2 regions of the Bacillus sp. N6 genome follow, and region 1 is predicted to be linked to the other one. Evidence: riboswitches for the same ligand, from Rfam matches in the RefSeq annotation. Region 1 holds a riboswitch; the other holds the start of a gene.
The links. A riboswitch is a leader RNA that binds a small molecule or an ion and turns the genes downstream of it on or off. The one in region 1 is predicted to bind S-adenosylmethionine.
Positions count from the first base shown of each region.

Region 1 (7,373 bases):
CTTTTACGCTTAAATGAGGCTGTTCTCATGCCCCATATTAATACACTAATTCCTACAAAAATCATAATTGGATATCCGATTAATTCAATTAAAGAATAAGACAAACGATGGTCGACTTCACTAAAAAATGCACTCTTCATCATCGTGAATGCTAATAAATTTATAATGAAATAAAGCAATAATTTATAATTCCCTTTTTTATCAACTTCCATCTCTTTGGCAAGTTGATTTGCATACTCTTTTGGAGCATGACCGAATATATCATTTACACTCTTCCCTCTCTTTTCTCCTTCTATTAAATGAACTTCCGCATCTTCTATAAAGAAAATAATATCAGCTTCTCTAATGCCCTTTGTTCGTAAATACCCTTGAGTATCATCTAAAAACTTTTGCCCTTCATTCGATAGCACTTTTATCACCCCCTTATTTAACCATTTCTCTTCTATTCGTCTTCATCATAATTTCAAAGAAAATTAAAATAAACAAACTTCCGTATAAACATATAATTTGAAATAACATTGGCATGAGATCTTCAGATGTAAATGTTTTAAACAGTAACATAATAGAAAGTGGAATGATTAAATATAAGTTTTTAAACCATCCTTCAAAATATATATTTATCGCTACTGTGATGATAAAAATCCCACCAGCTACTATATAACTTTGGACTTCGGTGAATGTGAGCATTTTTGTAGGATATATCACATCTAATATCGTAACAGCTCCTAATAAAAACAATGGAGCAATCATAACTAAAGACCACATGGAAAACCATGTTTTTGTAAAGCTTGTGACGAAGGTCATTTTGCGAAGTAGAAAATTAGGACCTATAACAACTAAAATCAATGAAAAACTGTAACCGATACACTGAATAAGTGAAATCTGTAACATTCCATTATTCACTATTAAGATAGAAGCAATAATCCAAAAAGATACGATATTCATTACTGTAAAACCAATTTGCTTCCACGTTTCCTGTCTATCTCTTTCCATCACTTTTACAAGTTCATTTGCATATTCTTTCGGTGAGCTTCCGAAAATATCTTCTACACTCTTCCCCTCACTCTCACCTTCTATTAAATGAAGTTCTGCGTCTTCTAAAAAGTTTTCAATATCACTTTCTTTCACACTCTTTGCCGTCAAAAATAATCTCATATCTAACAAAAACTTTCGTGCTTCACTTGATAACATTATTTTCTCCTTCCCTTCCCTTCAAGTAGACGTTCTACACTACTTTGCATCGCTTCCCAGCGATCCATAAATTCATCAAGTGCTTCCTCGCCTTTTTCTGTTAATGTGTAATATTTTCTCTTTGGACCAGATGGAGATTCCTTCATTACGCTTGTTATTAGTCCTTCTTTTTGCATTCGTATTAATAACGGATAAATACTTCCCTCACTCGCCATTGTAAAACCATACTTTGCTAGCTTCTCACTCATTTCATAACCGTATATTTCGCCTTCAGAAATAATAGCAAGTAAGCATCCTTCTAAGATCCCTTTCAGCATTTGACTTGTCGACATAATTCAAACCCTCCTACTATCTTGTTTTACAAAATAGTATAGCAAAGACTATTTTGCAAAACAAGATAGCTACCGATATTTTTTCCAAATGTTTGCAGGATTTTCATTATAACCTCTCTAAATAGAGCACTATGAAAACTTTATTATGAAGGGATGTTTTTCATCATGGTTACAAATCGAGTTGTCTTTTTAACAGGTGCTGCGAGTGGTATTGGATATGAACTGGGAAGTGCTTTTGCAAAAGAAGGTGCAAAAGTTGTGATTACTGATCGTCTTGAAGAACGTGCGAAAGAAGCTGCTGAGCAATTACAAAGTGAAGGTTTTCAAGCTATCGGTTTAAAATGTGACGTTACATCTGAAGAGGAAATTACAGCATCAATTTCTCAAACAGTTAGTCATTTCGGTTCATTAGATATATTAATTAACAACGCAGGAATGCAACACGTTTCACCCATTGAAGACTTTCCAACGGAAAAGTTTGAGCTACTAATTCAAATTATGCAAATTGCTCCGTTTATCGCAATTAAGCATGCCTTTCCGATTATGAAACAACAAAAATATGGTCGTATTATTAATGTCGCTTCTATTAACGGCCTTGTCGGGTTTGCTGGAAAAGCTGCCTACAATAGTGCAAAACATGGCGTAATTGGATTAACAAAAGTTGCCGCTTTAGAAGGTGCTACGCATGGTATTACTGTTAATGCCCTTTGCCCTGGTTATGTCGATACCCCTCTTGTACGTAATCAACTACAAGACTTAGCTACTACACGAAATGTACCACTTGAAAATGTTTTAGAAGATGTTATTTATCCACTTGTCCCACAAAAGCGCTTATTACAAGTACAAGAAATCGCTGATTATGCTATGTTTTTAGCGAGTGAAAAAGCTAAAGGTATTACTGGTCAAGCTGTCGTTATCGATGGTGGCTATACTGCTCAATAAAAAATAAAGTTTGCTCAAGAAGAGCAAACTTTATTTTTTATTGCGAGGATCTTCGTACTTTAGTAATTGCCGCGGGAGCTTCTCAATTGCAACAATTACCCCCTCTAATTTACTTTCAATACGGTGGAGTAAATATAATGTTACAACAATTGGAAACCCTACATTACCTATCATCTTGATCCACTCTTCCATCCTCTTCTCCTCCTTTCATTATATAAGTAAGAGAAAACAATGCATTTAGGCATAAAAAAACAAGCTATTATGTATTAGCCTGTTTTTCAAATAATGATGCAATTTCTCGTTTATAATCCCCGCTTATAATACCTTTCTCAGTAATAATTCCTGTAATTAATTCGTTCGGTGTTACGTCAAATGCAGGGTTATAAACATTCGTTCCAATTGGTGCTACTTGTTTTCCAAAGATTTTCGTAACTTCTGTTTCATCTCTTTCTTCAATAATTATTTCGGCTCCAGTTTCTTTCCTAACATCAAATGTTGACAGTGGTGCAGCAACATAAAATGGGATATCAAAGTGCTTTGCTAAAATAGCTAAATTCATTGTCCCTATTTTATTTGCCGTATCTCCATTTGCGACAACTCGATCCGCCCCTACAATAATTGCATTTATTTCTTTCGTTTGAATAGCATGAGCTGCAGTATTATCTGTAATAAGGGTCACATCAATATTTGCTTGCTTCAATTCCCAGGTCGTTAAGCGACCACCTTGTAAAACTGGTCTCGTTTCACACGCATATGCATGTAAACGCACACCTTTCTCTTTTCCAATATAAAAGGGAGCTAATGCAGTTCCATATCTGGCAGTTGCGATACTTCCAGCGTTACAGATTGTTAAAATATTATCGCCATCTTTAAAACATGTTAACGCATATTCCCCAATATTTCGGCACACCTCTTCATCTTCCTGCTGAATGCGAAGCGCTTCTTCTTCTAATGTTTTTTGTGCTTCTTTTATTGTAGTAATCTCTCGAATAGATTCTCTCATACGATCAATTGCCCAAAATAAATTTACTGCTGTCGGGCGTGACGTTCCTAAATAATTACAATCTCTATTAAACTTCTTTTGAAATTCTTCAATATGTACAGTTTTATATTTTTTTGATGCAAGCGCCAAGCCAAATGCAGCTACAATTCCAATTGCAGGCGCTCCTCGTACTTCTAACATTACGATGCTTTTCCAAACCTCTTCAATAGTCGTCAATGTTTTGTATTCTGTGCTATGCGGCAATTTCGTTTGATTTAATACCGCAATTGCATCACCTTTCCAGCTTACAGATCTCGGAACAGTAACAATTGTACTCACGCTTTTACGCCCCCTGAAACTGTCTGTTGAAATAATGTTCGAAACAGTTGAATATCAGCACTTTTAGATTCATATTTTATTAGTTCTTTACCTAAGGATAGCGCTTGTTTCTTAGCTTGAATTCTTGTTTCTTTATTTTCTATTTCATCTAAATCTGCTACATGAGCTAAACCAATTGTTCTACGAATCAGTTCACATCCGGCAAATCCAACTGCATCAGTAAAGATATTTTGCAAAATAATTGGTAACCATTGTTTTTCTTTCGTATATGCTTCTACACCTTCTCCAATCCATAACTTTGTAAAAGTTTCTACAAAATAACTCCACGTCTTTTCTATATGGAAAAATAGTACACTTCTTTTCTCTTCTTCTCTAGATAAAGCATTTAATAATAGATTTGCAATAAATTGACCTATGTCAAATCCAAATGGGCCATATGTCGCAAATTCTGGATCAATCACTTTCGTTTCAGAAGGTGACGAAAAAATACTACCAGTATGTAAATCACCATGAATAAGAGTTTCTTTTCTTGTTAAGAACTTATATTTATATTGTGCTACTTTTAGTTTTAAAGTTTTATCACTCCAAAGTTCATCAACCACGAGCTGTAAATCTGGCTCATAATCATTTGTATCATAATGTCCAAACGGATCTGTAAACACTAATTCCTCTGTAATTTTACAAAGGTCCGGATTTACAAAGGTACCTTCTAGTACCCTCTTCTCTTCTGACTGTAAACCAAAATCTGAAGTGTAAAATAAAACATGTGCTAGAAAACGGCCGATATGCTGGGATAAAAGCGGATATTCTTCTCCGTCTATTAATCCTTTTCTTGTAATTGTTAGTCTTGATAAGTCTTCTATTACCGTTATCGCTAACTCTTCATCATGACTGTACACTACTGGAACATAATCCGGTACATACTGCGCAAAAATTTGTAATGCCTTGCTTTCAATCGTTGCTCTTTTTATAGACAATGGCCAGCTTTCACCAACTACTTTCGCATAAGGCAGTGCTTGTTTTATTATAATTGATTTCTCTCCATCATCTAATTTGAACACGTAATTTAAGTTTCCGTCTCCAATTTCATGACAAACGACATTTGCCTTCGCTTCAAAATAGCCATGATCTTTCGCATATTGTACAGCTGTTATTTCTGTTAATGAATAATATCCCATCGTCTTCTCCCCCTTTTTAAATTCAGAGGTTTTTCTAACATAGAAAAACCTCTTTCCACTAAGAAAGAGGTTTGAAGTTTATCTTCTCCCCTCTTATCTGCCAGAAAGTTTTACTTTCTGCTGGAATTAGCACCGTGCCTTTTGGCGTAATAAACGCCCCATTTCACAATGGTATTACGGTCGGTTGCTGGGCTTCATCGGGCCAAATCCCTCCACCTGCTCTTGATAAGAGTTGTATAATTTTTTGAATTTTTAACTTTATGTTGAAGACTATACCAAGAATAAAAATCACTTGTCAACATTTTATTTGTATAATTCTGGACGGCGATCCGCAAAAACTGGAATTCCTTTACGTACTTCTTTAATTTTCTCGAATTCAAGCTCTCCAAATAAAATTGATTCCTCTTCATTCGCCTCTACTACAACTTCACCCCAAGGGTCCACAATTAAAGAATGACCCGCAAATACATTATTTGGATCCTTTCCTGCTCTATTACATGCAACAACATAACACTGATTTTCAACTGCTCTTGCTTGCAATAGCAAACGCCAATGTGCTAAACGAACTAATGGCCATTCAGCTACAACAAATAATACTTTTGCCCCTTTAGCAGTATGGACACGCATCCACTCTGGAAAACGAATATCATAACAAATTGTTCCAGCGCATTCAACATCATCCAGCTTAAATTCGCCCGTACCATTACCGGCTATTAAATATTTATGTTCATCCATAAGCTGAAATAAATGTACTTTACTATATTCGTTGACTAGCTGTCCTTCATTATTTACAACATACATCGTATTTGTAACGCCTTGCTCTGTTTGCTTTGCTATAGAACCACCAACAATATGTACATCATATTGCTTCGCCCATTCTATTAACTTTTCTTTCGTTTCCACTCCATCCCTATCTGCAATTTCAGAAAGTCTCGTTAAATCATATCCTGTTGTCCATAGTTCTGGTAAGACGATAACATCTGGCCTTTCCTTCATAGCTTCGCTTATTTTATTTTTAGCATTCTCAATATTTTTTTCTACATCTCCAAAAACAATATCCATTTGAATACATGCGACTTTCATTTTTTCAGCCCCATTCTTATTTTTTTCTTTACAAAATACTGGAAAGATTATATCATTTGTCACTAGAATTGTAACAACTTTCAAAAGAGGTGGAAAGTATGAAATTATTTCAACCTTCTGAGATAGTAACATCATTGCCAACACAATTTTTCGCTTCACTTGTTGCAAAAGTTAACAAAGTCGTTGCAGCTGGTCACGATGTTATTAATCTAGGTCAAGGTAATCCAGATCAACCAACACCGCAGCATATCGTAAAAGCTTTACAAGATGCTGCCGAAAAGACCATTCATCATAAATATCCGCCATTTCGCGGACATGAAAGCTTAAAGGAAGCCGTGACTACATTCTATAAACGTGAATACGGCGTCGAATTAAACCCAAAAACTGAAGTTGCTATTTTGTTTGGTGGGAAGGCTGGACTAGTAGAATTACCAATTTGTTTTACAAATCCTGGTGATACAATTCTCGTTCCGGATCCAGGCTATCCAGATTATTTATCTGGGGTTGCCTTAGCAAAGGCACACTTTGAAACCATGCCGCTTATTGCAGAAAATCATTTTTTACCGGATTATAAAAAAATTGACGACTCTATCGCTGAACGGGCAAAGTTAATGTTTTTAAACTATCCAAATAACCCTACAGGTGCTACTGCATCAAAAGATTTTTTTGATACAACCATTCATTTTGCTAATAAACATAATATATTAGTTGTTCACGATTTCGCTTACGGTGCTATCGGATTTGATGGTCAAAAACCTGTTAGTTTCTTGCAAGCAGATGGTGCGAAAGATATAGGAATTGAAATTTACACGTTATCAAAAACTTTCAATATGGCTGGCTGGCGTATTGCTTTTGCAGTTGGAAATGAAAGTGTCATCGAAACCATTAACCTATTGCAAGATCATATGTATGTTAGTATTTTTGGTGCAATTCAAGATGCTGCTCGCGAAGCACTATTAAGTTCACAGTCTTGTGTAGTAGATCTTGTAAATAGTTACGAATCTCGGAGAAACGCTCTTATTTCAGCTTGTCACTCAATTGGTTGGAATGTAGACATTCCAACCGGATCATTCTTTGCATGGCTTCCTGTTCCAAAAGGATATACCTCTGAGCAATTTGCTGATATTTTACTAGAAAAAGCACATGTTGCAGTTGCTCCTGGTGTTGGATTTGGTGAACATGGCGAAGGGTATGTCCGTGTTGGTCTCTTGCATACAGAAGATAGATTACGAGAAGCCATTAATCGAATTGATAAATTAAATTTTTTCAAAAAGTAATTGACAACATGAAAAATATCTGACAAAATTCAGTTATCTTAAAAATTTA
Region 1 is NZ_CM127843.1:3,970,817-3,978,189, forward strand. It holds gene ACUXVC_RS20280 (DUF1129 domain-containing protein) at 1-410, opposite strand, end outside; gene ACUXVC_RS20285 (DUF1129 domain-containing protein) at 424-1,191, opposite strand; gene ACUXVC_RS20290 (PadR family transcriptional regulator) at 1,191-1,523, opposite strand; gene ACUXVC_RS20295 (3-hydroxybutyrate dehydrogenase) at 1,689-2,465, shown strand; gene ACUXVC_RS20300 (YvrJ family protein) at 2,496-2,657, opposite strand; gene mtnA (S-methyl-5-thioribose-1-phosphate isomerase) at 2,725-3,786, opposite strand; gene mtnK (S-methyl-5-thioribose kinase) at 3,783-4,964, opposite strand; SAM riboswitch class I at 5,055-5,196, opposite strand; gene ACUXVC_RS20315 (carbon-nitrogen family hydrolase) at 5,268-6,131, opposite strand; gene ACUXVC_RS20320 (pyridoxal phosphate-dependent aminotransferase) at 6,146-7,324, shown strand.

Region 2 (16,535 bases), 1.6 Mb from region 1:
CTTCGTTGATAAATATAAAAAAGATGCTAACTTTAAAGAACGTCCAAATGTAGGCGTACAATTTTTACGCATGAATCAACAAAACAAAGTACTTCAAAACGTTTCTGCACGCCAAGCAATCGATCAAACAATTGATAGAAAATCCTTTGTAAATACGTTATTAAATGATGGCTCTACACCAACATTTGGTCTCGTTCCAAAAAACTTTGCAAAAGGACCTGAAGGAAAAGACTTCCGTACTGCAAACGGCGATTTAACAAAAGTTGATACAAAATCTGCACAAGAATTATGGAAAAAAGCTAAACAAGAGCTTGGTTCTGAAAAGATAACATTAGAATTATTAACGAGTGATGCTGACCTTGATAAGAAAACTGGTGAATTCTTAAAAGGGCAACTAGAAAAGAATCTAGATGGATTAACAGTAAATATAAAACCGCAACCGCGTAAGCAACAAGTTTCGCTTTTATTAAAAGGTGACTACGAAATCGGAATTGACGGCTGGAGCCCTGACTTTGCGGATCCAATTACATTCCTTGAGCTATTTACAACGAATAACCCTTATAACTTAGATCATTACTCTAATAAGGAATTCGATGAAACAATAGCAAAAGTGAAAACAACTTTAGCTGGTGATGAAAAAGCTCGCTGGGAAGCATTACTAGAATCCGAGAAAATATTATTTAAAGACTCTGTTATCGCTCCTCTTTACCAAAAAGGCGAATCTTATTTAGAACGTTCTTATGTGAAAGGAATTGTGCAAGTAGACTTTGCGGGTCAATTAAACTTCAAGTGGGCAAAAATTGAAAAATAAAGTAAAACCGTAATAAGTGGGGGTTCTTCATCCCCACTTATTATTAGCCCACACCAATTGTTTTTTTAGCAAAATATATTAAAAGTAGGTTCTCTCACACAAGAGAATATACTTTTTTAATATATTATTCCAAGAAATTAACATTCTATTTTTATTATTGACATATAGTTCTTTCCAGTGTTAATATTCTAAATAATCAAAGAAACAAAATATTTCACCATCAAAATATAATGTCTACTAAGTTGAAACATATAACGATAGATTATAGCTCAACATGTATATACATATAGAACACCTGATTACCTATAAACAAATATTTATAATAGGTTCCATCTCCTTCTATAGCCACTTCAAGACATGGACATTATGACGTTACGAACAACACATTTAGGGAGGAACGAACAATGAAGAAAAAAGTTGTACCTGTTGTTGCATCTGTTTTAGGGGCAAGTCTATTACTAACTGCTTGCGGGGGAAATAAAGATAATGCAGGCGGAGCGAAAGCAAACGATAAAGTACCTGATAAACAAGCAATTAACTTATCATTCGCTTCAGAAATTCCAACAATGGATGTTGCAAAAGCAACGGATGGGGAATCCATGAATGTAATGCGCAATGTTTTTGAAGGCTTATATGCAATGGGAGAAGATAATAAACCGATTCCTGGTGTTGCTGAGTCGGTTGACATTAGTCCCGATAAAACAAAATATACATTCCATCTGCGTGATTCAAAATGGTCAAACGGTACTCCTGTTACAGCAAAGGACTTCGTCTTTGCTTGGCAACGTGCCGTAAATCCTGATACAGCAGCTGAATACGCATTCTTATTCTTCGATGTACAGAATGCGAAACAAATAAACCAAAAACAATTACCAATTGATCAACTAGGGGTCAAAGCTGTTAATGACAAAACGTTAGAAGTACAACTAGACCGTCCTGTTCCTTACTTCTTAAGCTTAACGACATTCTCAACATTCTTGCCAATTAATGAAGAGTACTTAAAGTCTCAGGGCGATAAATACGGTTTAGAAACAAATCATTTAATTTACAACGGTGCTTTCACATTAGATAACTGGAAACACGAACAAAGTTTCCAATTGAAGAAAAACCCTAACTATTGGGATGCTAAAACGGTAAAATTAGAAGAAATCAACTTCAATGTCGTTAAAGATAAGTCTACAGAAGTGAACTTATATGATTCAGGACAAATTGATCGCGTTGCTTTAACTGCAGAGTTTGTTGATAAATATAAGAGCGATCCAAACTTCAAGGAACGCGCTGAAGTCGGCATTCAATTCTTACGACTAAATCAGAAAAATGAAACATTAAAAAATCAACATGCACGCCTTGCTATTAACGGCGCAATGAATAAAAAGGCTTACGTAGAAACAATTTTAAATAACGGTGCTATTCCAGCTGAAGGAATGGTTCCTGCGAAATTTGCAAAGAGTCCAGAAGGCAATGACTTCCGTAAAGAAAATGGAAATCTAGTCAAGGATGATGTGAAAACAGCGAAAGAAAACTGGAAAAAAGCAAAACAAGAACTTGGTACTGACAAAGTAACAATCGAACTATTAACAAGTGACAATGCTTTAGCTAAAAAGACTGGTGAATATTTAAAAGGTGAATTAGAAAAAAACCTAGATGGATTAACAGTGAATTTAAAACCACAACCACGTAAACAACAGTTGAAACTACTATTAAGTGGTGACTATGAAATTGGTATTGACGGCTGGGGCCCTGACTTCGCTGATCCAATTACATTCTTAGATTTATTTACAACAGATAGTGCTTATAACTTCGATAAATACTCTAACAAAGAGTACGATGAGCTAATTCATAAAGTGAAAACAGATTTAGCTGGCAATGAAAAAGCACGCTTTGAAGCAATGAAGCAAGCTGAAAAAATTCTATTACAAGACGGCGCTGTCGCTCCTTTATACCAACAAGGTCGTTCTTACTTACAACGCTCTTTCATTAAAGGACTTGTAACGACTGACTTCGGCGGTGAATTTAACTACAAGTGGACAGAAGTTGCAAAATAACAAAAGTAAAAAGGTATCCTACAAAGGATACCTTTTTACTTTTATACAACTTTAACTACAGAGCTTCTTCTTCCCTTTATCATTCCTTTTATAGCTAAAGTCTTCACTGCTACTAATTGTGTAACCAATACAATAACTAATAATGAAATAATATTTCTCTCTAAACTAACTCCTCCGAATATTATTGTATAATAGCCATTTGCTGCATATGTTACTTGAAATGGTTTGATACGTTTTAGAAAGCATTTCAGTACCTCCCTCACAACTTCAATTTACCATATACATACAAATCATTTTTGATTTAAATTGCGGATTAATCCTTGAAGCTACAAGTCAAAATTTTATTTTCAACACATACATAATTACATGATTTTAGGAAAAACTTGTATAGAACAAATTTACATAAGGAGGAATTTATAATGAGAATTTTACTATCAGTTTTATTAGCTCTTATGCTAGTACCTGCATTAACAGGATGTAAAGCTCCTGCAAAGGAAGACACGACTTCTAATAAAAAGACTACAGAAGAGGCGAAGAATGAAGCCCCTGCTGATTTAAAACTAAATTTCAATGAATTCGATTTAAAGGCAGACTACCAAGATACTAAGAAAGACTACGAAGCAGACTATAAAAATGTAGCAGCTGATAAAAAAATGGAAGCAAAAATTGAAGATCATAAAGCAGATGTAAAATTAACAGGAGATGAGGCTATCACAAAATTAAGCCCACTTCTACAAGAATTAAAATTTGATAAAGATACTGCTGACCAAGAAGTAATCGATCAAGTAGTGAACGTGTTCAAACTTGATAAAGACTACCAAAAATTCGATTTAGAAGTTGTCTTCTCTGATGGAACGAAAAAAGAATATAAAAGAGAAATAAAATAAAGAAGTAGGCAATTGCCTACTTCTTTATTTTTTAATTTTTGCGTATCTTAGTTCTGGACTAGAACCGATAATGAACTGAACACCAGATACTGATGGTTTTTGTAAATATGAAGCACTTGGGAAAATAATTGGGATTAATGGTGAATCTGTAAACATAATATCTTCCGCTTTATGCAATAAGTCAAAACGCTTATCTTCGTTTTGTTCAACTTTTGCTTCTTTTACTAAAGCGTCAAATTCTTTATTATGCCATTTTGCATAGTTATTCGGACCATCACCTGCATATAAATCTAGTTTAGTAATTGGATCTAATAAAGAGCCGCCCCATCCCATATAAGCTAATTGGAAATCACTTTGCTTGTATGTGTCGATGTAACTCTTCCACTCTTTATTTTCTAATTTAATATCTACGCCAAGATTTTTCTTAAACATTTCTTGCATTGCTTCTGCTACTTTTTTATGTTGTGTATCTGTAGTGAATTTTAATGTTACTTCAGGTAATGTAGACCACCCTTGTTCTTTCATACCTTCTTCTAATAATTTTTTCGCTTCTGATGGATCAAATTTAACGTAACCACCTTTTTCTTTACGGAAATCACGCCCACTTTGTGTTTTTGCTCCTTCTGGAACGAATGCATATGCTTCTTGCGCATTATTTTTATACAATTTTTCAACGATAAATTTACGATCAACCGCTAATGAAAATGCTTTACGTACCTTCGCATTTGTAAACGGCTCTTTTTCTACGTTAAACGAATAAATATAAGATGAGAATCCTGCAACACGCTTATATTCTTTATTTCCTTTTTCTTTTTCAATCATCTCTTGTGGTAAACCACTTAGTAAATCTAATTCTTTTGATTTAAATAATTGATACGCTGTTTTAGAGTCTGGAATAATACGAAACTCAATTTCTTTTAGAGTTACCTTTTTATCGTAGTATTCTTTATTTTTTTGTACTGTAATAGCCTGGTTATGCTTCCACTCTTTTAACGTGAATGGTCCATTCGTAATTAACTCTTTTGGATCTGTTTTTAATTTATTATTATCATCAATCGACTTTTTAGCTAATGGAATAAATAATGAGCTTGCTAATTTTTGTTTAATAGAAGCAACTGGATGTTCAAGAGTTACCTTTAATGTTTGAGGATCAACGACTTGAATACCAACTTGTCCCTCTTCACCTTTTCCAGTATTATATGCCTCTGCCCCTTTAATGAAATACATTTCTGTCGCATTCATAGAACCCGTTTTCGGATTTAATAATCGCTTCCATGCAAATTCAAAATCATTTGCCGTAATAGGAGAACCATCTGACCATTTAATATCTTTCTTCAAATGGATTGTATATTCAGTTCCATCAGCATTTACTTCTTCTTTCTCTGCTAATTCATTTTGATATTTCCCATCACTATCTTGCGTATATAAACTTGAAAACAACTGCCCAATTATATAACCTGACGTGCTATCTGTTGCAATAGCAGAATCAAGTGTATATGGATCACTACTAATATTCGTTACTAATCGATCTCCTTCTCCCTTACCGGCACTCGCCTTTTGCGTCTCTTTCTTACCGCAAGCGACTGAAGTAATCGCTAAAACAGTCATAATGACAAACAGTAAAAACTTCTTCATCCTACATTCTCCTTTAACCTGAAATTTTTGGTGTTGATGCTAATAATGTTTTTGTATAAGAATGTTGTGGATTACGGAACACTTCGTCCGTATTTCCAAATTCAACAAGTTCTCCTTTATATAAGACAGCCACTTTTTCACATAAATAGTGAACCATCGGCAAATCATGCGCGATAAATAAATATGTATAGCCTTGCTCCTTTTGAATCTTTTGCAGCAGATGTACAATTTGAATTTGCAATGAAACGTCTAATGCCGAAATTGGTTCATCAAGAATTAATACTTCTGGCTCACATAATAGCGCTCTTGCAATAGCGATACGTTGACGTTGTCCTCCGCTAAATTCATGCGGATATCGATCAATATATCTTCTATCTAATCCAACACGCTCTAGCGCATCACCTGCTACTTTATCCTTCAACCCTTTATCACCTAAACCGAATGAAATATAACCTTCCGTTACGCTATCGCGTACTTTCCAGCGCGGATTTAATGCAGCTGTAGAATCTTGAAAAATGAACTGTACTTTCTGTAAAAACTCTCGCTTATGAGCCGACTTCAGCTTGTGAACGACTTGACCGTTATAATCAATTTCACCAGACGTTGGACTCTCAATCCCTGCTATGAGCTTTCCAAGTGTTGTTTTTCCTGAACCACTTTCACCAATAATGCCAAGTGTTGTTCCTTTCGGGATAGAAAGTGATATGTCTTTTAACGCTGTGATTTCTTTACTTTTACTTCCGTACGTTTTCATTACTTGCTTTACAGTAATTAAATCTGTCGTCATGAGGCATTCACCTTCTCTTTTGATTTCGCTTTATTATGCTCTAGAACATGCTGCCAACAATGTGAACTATGCTCCTTAGAATATGTTGTTCTCTCTGGGAAACGATGAATACATTCTTTTATCGCTACTGGACAACGATTTACAAAAGGACAACCAAAGCTATTTAATGTTTCAATGGAAGGTGTCGTTCCTTCTATAGCACGTAATACCTTTTCGGAATCATCCATATTCGGAATTGCTTGTAATAAACTTTTCGTATATGGATGTTTAGGAGAACCTATTACCTCCTGTATCGTTCCTTTTTCAACGACACGTCCCCCATACATAACAACTACTCGATCAGCTACTTCACGTACAAGTGCCAAATCATGTGTAATTAATAAAATACTCGTATTTTGTTTTTCTTTTCTTTCTTTTAATAGCCCCATAATTTGTTTCTGAATCGTTACATCTAACGCTGTTGTCGGCTCGTCTGCAATTACAAGCTTTGGATGACAAGCAAACGCAATTGCTAAACAAATACGCTGCCTCATACCTCCGCTTAATTGATGTGGGTACTGTTCAAAGCGTTTCTCTGCTTCATGTATCCCTAAATCTGTTAACAAGTTAATCGCAATTTCCTTTGCTTCTCTTTTCGATTTTTTCTCATGTTGCAAAACTACTTCTGTAATTTGTTTGCCTACCTTCATCGTTGGGTTTAAAGATGAAAGCGGATCTTGAAATATAAAGGAAATATCTTTTCCGCGAATTTGATTCCATTCTGACTCTTGTAAATTCGTTAATTCCTTTGCTTGGAAAGCTATATTTCCATCATCGATATGAATTGATTCTTGATTCAAGCCGATAATGGATTGTGCTGTGACACTTTTTCCTGAACCACTTTCTCCTACAAGTGCAACTATTTCACCTTCGTTAATAGAAAAGGAAACATGTTTCACAATCGCTTGCTTACTATTCTCTTTTTCAACGGCTAACGTTACGTTTTCTAAAGATAAGATTTGTGCCATGTTTTTTCTCCTTTCGATTCTGTTTTACGATTTTTGGATCAATTGCATCTTGTAAACCATCACCAATTGCATTAAATGCGAACATAATGAGAGCAATCATGATTGCTGGGAAGAATAGCTGCCACCATTCCCCACTCAATAATGTCCCAAGTGCATCATTCGTCATCGTCCCCCAGCTTGCTGCCGGTGATTGCACTCCTAGTCCGATAAAGCTTAAAAATGATTCTGAGAAAATAGCTGCTGGAATTGTAAATGATAAATTTACGATAATAATGCCTGTTAAGTTCGGAATTAAATGCCCATATATAATTTTCATATGTGATGTACCTAATCGCTCCGCTGCAATAACAAACTCTCTTTGTTTTAAAGATAAAACTTGCGCCCTAACGAGACGTGCCATACCAATCCATCCTGTTAATGCAAGGGCGATGATAATGGTAAAAAGACCTGGTTTCATAACAATTAATAATAAAATAACAATCAATAAATACGGGATACCGTATAACACTTCGATTCCTCGTATAATCCACTCATCAATTAATGTCCCAAAGCGATTGCGCCCTCTCACATATCCACTAAATCCTCCAATTAGCACACCAAGTCCTATATCAAGAGCAGCTGCCACTAATCCAACTGTTAATGAAATTTTTCCGCCAGCCCAAGTACGTGCCCATATATCTCTTCCCAAATCATCTGTTCCGAACCAATGCTCACTACTAGGTGGTAAGTTTGTGGCCTCTTTTACTTGTTCACTCGCAGTAAATGGCGTTAAACTTTCACCAACAAGCGAGAAAACAATAATGAGTAATAACGTCACTGATCCTAAAACTGCGATTGGATTCGATACAAACTTACGAAACACTTCTTTCTTTCGGCTAATCTTTTGCTGATCTTTATTTATCGTTAATTCTTTTTTCTCTTCATTTGTTAATATCTGGTCATTAATTTCATAAGCTCCCATCTAAATATCCTCCTCCTTACGTAATAGAACGAATACGTGGATCAACAATGCGATGAATAATATCTGTAATGAAAATACAAGCAATTAATAATGCACTATAGAAAATCGTTGTTCCCATAATCACCGGATAGTCTCGGTTAAAAATACTATCTACGAAATATTTTCCTAGGCCAGGAATTGAAAAGATTTTTTCAATAACGAAAGTCCCTGTTAAGAGTCCAGCCATTAACGGTCCAACAAATGTAAGTACTGGAACAATCGCATTTCGAAGAGCGTGTCTTATAATAATCTTCTTAATTGGTATACCTTTTGCTCTTGCTAGCTTAATATAATCACTCTGCAGTACTTCGATCATATTAGAACGAACAAACCTTGTAATAACTGCGATTGGCCCTAACGCTAATGCAAAGGATGGCAATACCGTATGTTCGAATGTTCCCCAAGAGGCTACTGGTAAAAACTCAAATTGGATAGCGAATACTTGTATAAATAGTGGCGCTAAAATAAAACTTGGAATAGAAATACCTAAAATTGCGAGCAAACTCACACTATAGTCAATTACTCTCCCATGATAGAGAGCAGCAAATGTCCCTGCCGCAATTCCTACTAACAATGAAATAACAAGTGCTTGTAGACCAATAATTGCTGATGGACCAAAGCCAGTTGTTATAATTTCTGATACACCTTGCCCGGTTGATTGAACAGATTCACCAAAATCAAAATGAACTACACCGTCTAAATAAGCAACATATTGATTCCATAACGGTTCATCAAGGTGATACTTCGCTCTCATGTTTTGGATCACTTCTTCAGGAAAGATTTTTGCATCTGATGAAAATGGATCTCCCGGAATAATATGCATAATTAGAAATGTCACTGTCGTAATAACCCATAGTGTAAACACCATAACCGATAATTTTTTAATTACATACACTTCAATAACCCCCTAAACACATGAATTTACTTTGTTTTATGGATGTACTTTTTCCATTACTTCCTTTTCTCTTTTTAGAATACAAAAAGCCTTGATCTTAAAAAATAAGATCAAGGCTTAACAAACAAAGGCCCATCACTTATCTTTCAAGACTTGCTTGCTGGAATTAGCACGGTGTTCCTATTACAGAACCCGCTGCTGAGGTGTCATAGGGCCAGTCCCTCTACCTCTCTGGATAAGTAAATTGCTATATTATTATTTGGTTCAAATTGTATATTTCGAATTATAATTCTGAAAAATCGAAAAGTCAATCAGATTGGATAAATTTAGAAAAATCAGTTTTTAATTCATTTATCGAAATTACAGGCTTATAATAAAAAGAAATAATGTTAAAGGAGTTATAAGATGGATCCCTTACTTCTTGCTACTATAGGATTATCCTTAACTATCGTTATACTTGTCATCATCGGCTTCTATAAACTCTTTATTAAAAAGAAACGTATCACTTCTTTCTTATACCCCTTTCGATAATATTACCGGGCAAACTATTTCCGAATTTCACGAAGAACAGAAAATATTAGTATCCGAGGATGCAGACGGAGATGGTAAGAAGAAAAAATAACCTTGCACAGGCAAGGTTATTTTTTCGTTTCTGCTTGAAAGCGTTTATAGTATGTCGATGCTGTTGCAAAATTAATTTCTATATCACGAATCAACGATGAATCTTCTTCTTTAGCTAACTTCTGTAATTTTTTCATCGCTTGTTCCGATTCATTCAAGAAACCAACATATACTTCATGTTCTTGCTCTTTCGACTTCGGCACACGAATTTCTTTACGTATATGATCAATATCTTCTAACATGCTCGTTGTTACCTTTTGCACATCTTCTTTATATGTAGCATTCGTTATTTCCTTACCGCCCTTTTCTTTTGCCACTTCAAATAACTGCAGTGCTTTATTAATTTCTTTATTCATTTTTATATCGTATTTTTCATGTACTGCAAGGTATTCTTTCATCTCTTCTGTTTGTTCAGCAGATTGCTCTACCTTTTCTTTCGGTTCTTTCGTATCTTTATTTCCATTACATCCTGCTAGAAGGATCATACTTCCCATTACAGCAATACCCAAAACCTTCTTCATCTCTTCTTCTCCTTTTATCTACAACTATTACTCATTATAGTTTCTTTTATCTCCACTTGTTATTATACCGAGAACGCCCTACTTTTTACACTTAAGACGACATCGTAATATATATACCAACATGTTTGTCACAGTATCGTCACTTTATACAAATAACTTTTGCAATGCTTTACTACATCACCTTACAAAACTGTAAGCACACATAAAGAACAAACCATGCTAGACTTACATATGCATAACGCAAACATATGTAAGGTTTTAAGGAGAATCATCTATGTACAACACAATGCCTTTTATGGGAGAAGATATTCGTGTCCTTATTCGCGAAAAATCACTTCATATCGAAAATACAGAGAGCCTTCGCCGCGTATTAAAGAAGAAGCATGCTCCATTTAAGTTAGCTCAATATTTAAAACAACAACATACAAATCAATTTCATACCGTGCTAAATATATCGGATAAATCATTAACAATCGAAATCATCGGTCATGTCTACATTGGAAACTTTGCAGATACCTTAAAGGAAATCCCACGTATACCGAAGATTGCTCCTATTATCGTTAAAAAAGCGTATAAAATTACTGACCATACCGATATTATCGACTGTGGGGAAAAAGAAGTCGATAGTAATCGCTGGGTGTGGGATAAACTTGCTGTTTTATATGATACGATCATGAATAATATGTATGAGGTATTTCAAAGAAATGAAAAAAAGAACTGATTCAAACATTCCCTTTGAATCAGTTCTTTTTTGTTAAGCCTCTAAATTTTGTCTTTGTTGCAGTTCAAACTGCTTCTCACTTCTTCTGGCCATAAATAGATAACATAATACTGCTCCTACTTCACAAAGCGCAATAACAACACCCATCGGTAACGCTGTATTACTCCCACCAATACCTACTAGCGGAGCGACAAGGGCTCCTGAAATGAACTGTAATAAGCCTAATAAAGCTGAAGCTGTTCCTGCAGCTTGCTTCTGATTTCTCATCGCTAATGAGAACCCAGTTGTTGATACAACCCCGACACTTGATACAACAAGGAATAACGAACATAAAACACCGATTAAACCTATTCCTAGTACGATTGTCAGTAGTAAAGATAGGCCACCAACAGCTGCGATAATAATACCAGCAACAAATAATGTCTTCTCATTCACTTTCCCCGCTAAACGACCCGTTACCTGACTAGCAATAATAATACCGATGCCGTTAATCGCAAAGAATAAACTAAATTGCTGTGGTGATGCTCCGTATATGTTCTGCAACACAAATGGTGAGCCCGAAATGTATGCAAACATTGCCGCTGTTACTAATCCTTGTGACAATGCATATCCCATAAACAGACGGTCCTTTAACAATTTTCCGTACGTCGCCAAAGTCCCTGACAAACCACCCGTTTCTCTTTCTTCAGGAGGTAATGTTTCACGCAATACAAAAGTAGCTGAGATTAACATGAATACGCTAATTGCTCCAAGAACGATGAAAACACCGCGCCACGTTGTAAACTGTAATAATTGCCCCCCAATAATCGGTGCCAAAATAGGTGCTGCTCCGTTTACTAACATAAGCAGTGAGAAAAACTTCGTCATTTCAGAACCTGAGTACATATCACGTACCATTGCACGTGATATAACAATCCCGGCTGATCCTGAAGCTCCTTGTAGGAAGCGCAATAATACTAATGTCCAAATAGATGGCGCAACAGCACAAAGTAAAGAAGAAGCAACATAAATAATAAGAGCAATAATAAGTGGTTTGCGTCTTCCATAAATATCGCTAATTGAGCCAACAAATAATTGTCCTACTGACAGCCCAAGCAAACAAGCTGTTAATGTAAGCTGCGCTAGGGATGCACCTGTTTGCAAATCATCCGTTAACTTCGGTAATGAAGGCAAATACATATCAATAGATAATGGCCCAATCGCCGTAAGTGTTCCTAATACAAGAATCATCCATAACCTGTTTGCCTTTACAGGTTTGTATATTTCGTGATTAACTTCATTCACTTTTTCAATTCACCCTTTCCTATACACACTGAATCGTAACAATTATAGTTACATCATAAACATACGTCAAGTACAGCGCATTTTCCTCTTTCATAATGTAAAAAAAAGCGATAGAAATTCTATCGCTTTACTTTTTCACATTGCTATTCGTAAATTTAGATACCGAGGCCATCGTCTCTCCTGTATCTAAATATGTAATTTGAATTGGGTCTCCTACTTCTGTAAACATAGCATACGGGAATTTCTTCACTGGTATCATAAATACCTTTTGTTCATTCTCTAAAAGTACGTACACGATTGTATTTTCACCTGATTTCTCTTTATATACACGTTGTACAATACCTTCTTTTTGCGCTTCTTTTCCTGTTGAGGTTGGTCTAAAGGTATCACCATTACCGCTCATTACGTTTTTATAATTCTCAAGCGCTTCTTTCTGCGTCGAACCTGTCGCAAATATTTTTGCATTAGCAGCATATACAACTGTATGTGCACGTACTAGGCCTCCGTCATCAACAACCGGAATAATCCAAGCTGGTTTTCCGTATACGTTATAAATGACAGGCATTGTCCCATGCCATTTCTCTCTCTTAAAGGAATTATCCACTACTTCTGTAGCTGCTGAACCATCCATAATCCCCTTCACTTCTTTTCCATTATAGTAATATAGCTTGCCTGTGCGTGCATCTACTAATGAATAGCCTAGGGCTGAATCTACTCCTTCTTTTGGAGAAGTAAAGTCTGTAAAATAATACAGTGTTCCATCTTTACCAAAGATCGGGGTCACGCCTTCTTTCGTTCCCCACTCAGTCGGAATTTTCATATCTGTTTGTGAGAATTTCGTATTCCAAAATCCGTGAATATATTTACCAAAGTACGTATTTAACGTAGATGCAGTCTCATGATTTAATACACCATCAACAAATTTAGGTGCCTTTCCTTTATCATATCTTTTCACTTCACCTGTTTGTGCATCTACTACGACAACACCTTCTACCTCAAATCCAGATCTTCCTGAAATAAATTCACCATACGTCATTGTATAATATGGTTTTCCTTTATCATCAACCTCAAATTTAGGTTTTCCTTTAAAGATTAAATTTGGTTCTGCTTGCCTTACCACACGCTCTAAATTATTACCAAAAAACATGCTTGGCACATATTTCATTTTATAACCGAGGTGCAGTTTCGCTTCCGCATCAGGATTCGTACCTGACATCGTTACATACCCTGGAATTGTCTCAGCTTTACGCGCTTTAAAAAATCCTGAAACTTCAATCGGCGCTACATATAAAGCTTCGCCGTTTACCATTTGTGGCGTTAATTCTCCTAGCTCAAAATAAGCTACTTTCGGAATATCACCAAATACTTTTTTCATCTTATTCTCCGCTGTCTTTGGCGGCACTGTAAACGGCTGATCATTTTCAGTAAATGGCTCTGAAATATCTTTCTCTATCTTAACAACAGAATCATATTTCTTTTGCGAGATTACTATATCGTGCAAATAACCAAAGTAGCCGTAACTTGCGAGTAAAATAAACATTAGAAGTCCTTTTAATGTACCTTCTAATTTCCCTATTTGATCTTGTGAAAATAAAACAAGCCCAATTAAAATTGCTACTGCAACAGAATAATGAGTAAGAATCGAGTCTACTCGATCATCAATTAGCCAAAAGTATTCATAGATTGCAATACCTATCCAAAATAAAACAGGAATAACTAAAATAGATGATTTCTTACCCTTTACAACCTTCTTATCTCCCTTCTTATCCACTGCTCGAAGCTTACTACTACTTCTTGTCCATGGAATCAAAAACAAAGTAAGAATAGCTAAAACTACAAATTTCATCAAAGGCACTGTCCCCTTTTCTTTTGTATTCCCTTTTAGTATAGCAAATAAAGGGTATTAAGGTGAAAATAGGAATAGTTATATTTTTTTACTACTTAATACAATCCCGCTCACTACATATAGAATAGATGCAATATAAAAAATTGTACCGATCGTAAAGAAATCTACTAAATATCCCGTGGCAATAACCGCTACTGCTCCGCCAATGGATGTCCACACATGGTATTTTCCAATCTCATAACCAGCCTTTTCCTGCGCCACCTTTCGTGCTAATGAAGTCTTCTCAGTATTACGCTGCACAGCACCTAAAACTCCCATTACAATTTGAAGAATATACACATGCCATACTTCCGTGGCAATCGGAAAGCAAAGCATTAAGATTGCCATGGACCAAGCGTATATGATTAATAATTTTTTATCACCTACTTGATCAGATACCTTTCCCACTAGTGGATATACAAGTGCTGATGTTAAAGCAAATAAGCCATACGCCCAGCCAAATTGCGAGAAGCTATTTCCAACGTTTCGAAGTAATAATATATAAAAAGGAAATACCATACTTCCTGCCATCATGATAATACTTTGCGAAGCCACAAATCTTCTATATGTCATTTCGTATACTCCCTATAAAATAAATTAACAAATCTCTCTTCTGAATCTACTTCCTTCTTTTTCTTAAGAAATTCTTCAATACGAGGATATGCCCTTTTTAACTGCTCTTTCGTTGGATAAGAATAGTACGGCAAATAGTAACTACCGTTATGCTTTAAAGTAACATCAATCATCTTCCGAATGACATCCTCTGTTTTCTTTATCTCACTCTCTGAGCGTCCCTGGTTAATCAAAAGAACCAGCGCAAACATATCATCTTTCGCATAGGACAAAACTGCATTTTCATTCTTTTCCACGTAACGAATCGTAATGTTGAGTAAATTAAACTCTTCTTCATTTAATGCGTTACGTAAATCATCTATATACTCCGTGAAAGCATCTATAGGCACAAAGTATTCTTGTAACACTTCGGTCCTATTTGGATTTTCATATTCCATAAAAGCACTATCTGATCTCATAACATTATTACGCGTCTCATACTTTCCATCTGTACGTTCAAAATAACCTCTTTGTATATCCCAAAATGTATTCTTTCCCCAATCACTATAACGTGATAACCCAAGTAAAAATTTAGGTGCAGCTATAATATTTTCTTCCTTTAATTCACTGTACTCTTCTCTCATATTTTGATTTTGTGCCAAAGTATAATCCGTCACATACATCTCTTTTAAAAATGAATTTGGAGCAACAGAAATACGCGCTAAGTGCATACGAACATTCTCATCTCTTTTCACTTTCTCTTTGAAATAAGATGCGTATTCTTTATAATCTATCATTCTTGTGTGCATTTCATATAATTCATCATCTGTTAACTTCAGCGTCACATCTAAAATAACTCCAAATAAACCGTAACCCCCAATGACATATGGAAATAACTCTGCATTTTCTTCTCTACTTACATTACGTATCGTGCCATCTGCCATTAACAATCTAAATGAATCTACTGTATCAATTAGTGCCTCATGACGAATATCACGCCCATGTACATTTACACTTAATGAACCACCAACAGTAAAAATATTTTGAGACTGCATGACCTGTACCGCAAGGCCATATGGATTTATTTTCTTCTGAATATCATTCCACGTGACACCACTTTGAACTGTAATACGCTTCTTCTCTGGATCGAATTCTAATATTTTATTATATCCTTTCATATCGAGCATCGTGCCATTCGGATAATATGTCTGTCCTCCTTGGCTATGTTGCATGCCTGCAATGGAAATTTTCTCTCCTGAAACTTTTGCATCTCGCACTAATTTTATTAACGAGTGCTCTTCCGTAGCACTTTCAACACGTTTTATTTTTGTCGGAAGCAATTTACCTACATCACTCATAATAGGATGATCAATTTGTTTTTTATACGTATGTACAGACGTTGCAAGCAAAACCGTATATGCGACAATGACCACTACTATCTTTCTTTTTTTCAAAGGACACTCTCCTTACTAGCAACAAAAAGAGATACCCGTTCTTTCAGGTACCTCTCTTGACAGTGATTACTTTGCTGCTGGCAATTGTATTGGATCAAATTTATCATACGATGTAAACTTCGCATCCGTAATAATGTGCGCTTTATCCTCACCATTGCTACTCATAACCATATCTATCTTTGCTGATTCATATTTAAAATCTTTTGTAATAATATATTCTCCATCTATTTCTTCTATCTTTGCATTTTGGCCTTGTAGCATTTGTTTCTGCTTTTCATCCATACTAGCTAACATACTCTCTGTCTCTTGCCCTTTTAATGCAAACTTCAGCTTATAATTATCTCCACTTTTCTCCATCTTCACTTTATTTAAAATTTCCGATGGAATCTCTAAATTATCTACCATTCCTTGAGTTGCATTCATTCCGTTA
Region 2 is NZ_CM127843.1:175,524-192,058, reverse strand. It holds gene ACUXVC_RS01100 (peptide ABC transporter substrate-binding protein) at 1-811, shown strand, start outside; gene ACUXVC_RS01095 (peptide ABC transporter substrate-binding protein) at 1,216-2,856, shown strand; partial or broken gene ACUXVC_RS01090 (hypothetical protein) at 2,898-3,102, opposite strand; gene ACUXVC_RS01085 (YusW family protein) at 3,276-3,743, shown strand; gene ACUXVC_RS01080 (peptide ABC transporter substrate-binding protein) at 3,768-5,378, opposite strand; gene ACUXVC_RS01075 (ABC transporter ATP-binding protein) at 5,392-6,165, opposite strand; gene ACUXVC_RS01070 (ABC transporter ATP-binding protein) at 6,162-7,172, opposite strand; gene ACUXVC_RS01065 (ABC transporter permease) at 7,129-8,133, opposite strand; gene ACUXVC_RS01060 (ABC transporter permease) at 8,150-9,067, opposite strand; SAM riboswitch class I at 9,204-9,309, opposite strand; partial or broken gene ACUXVC_RS01055 (DUF3951 domain-containing protein) at 9,473-9,689, shown strand; gene ACUXVC_RS01050 (hypothetical protein) at 9,706-10,209, opposite strand; gene ACUXVC_RS01045 (hypothetical protein) at 10,484-10,930, shown strand; gene ACUXVC_RS01040 (multidrug effflux MFS transporter) at 10,964-12,223, opposite strand; gene ACUXVC_RS01035 (DUF3981 domain-containing protein) at 12,342-14,060, opposite strand; gene ACUXVC_RS01030 (MFS transporter) at 14,139-14,672, opposite strand; gene ACUXVC_RS01025 (FAD-binding oxidoreductase) at 14,669-16,105, opposite strand; gene ACUXVC_RS01020 (DUF6612 family protein) at 16,172-16,535, opposite strand, start outside.
Region 2: another riboswitch for S-adenosylmethionine. It lies ahead of ACUXVC_RS01060 (ABC transporter permease); the one in region 1 lies ahead of mtnK (S-methyl-5-thioribose kinase).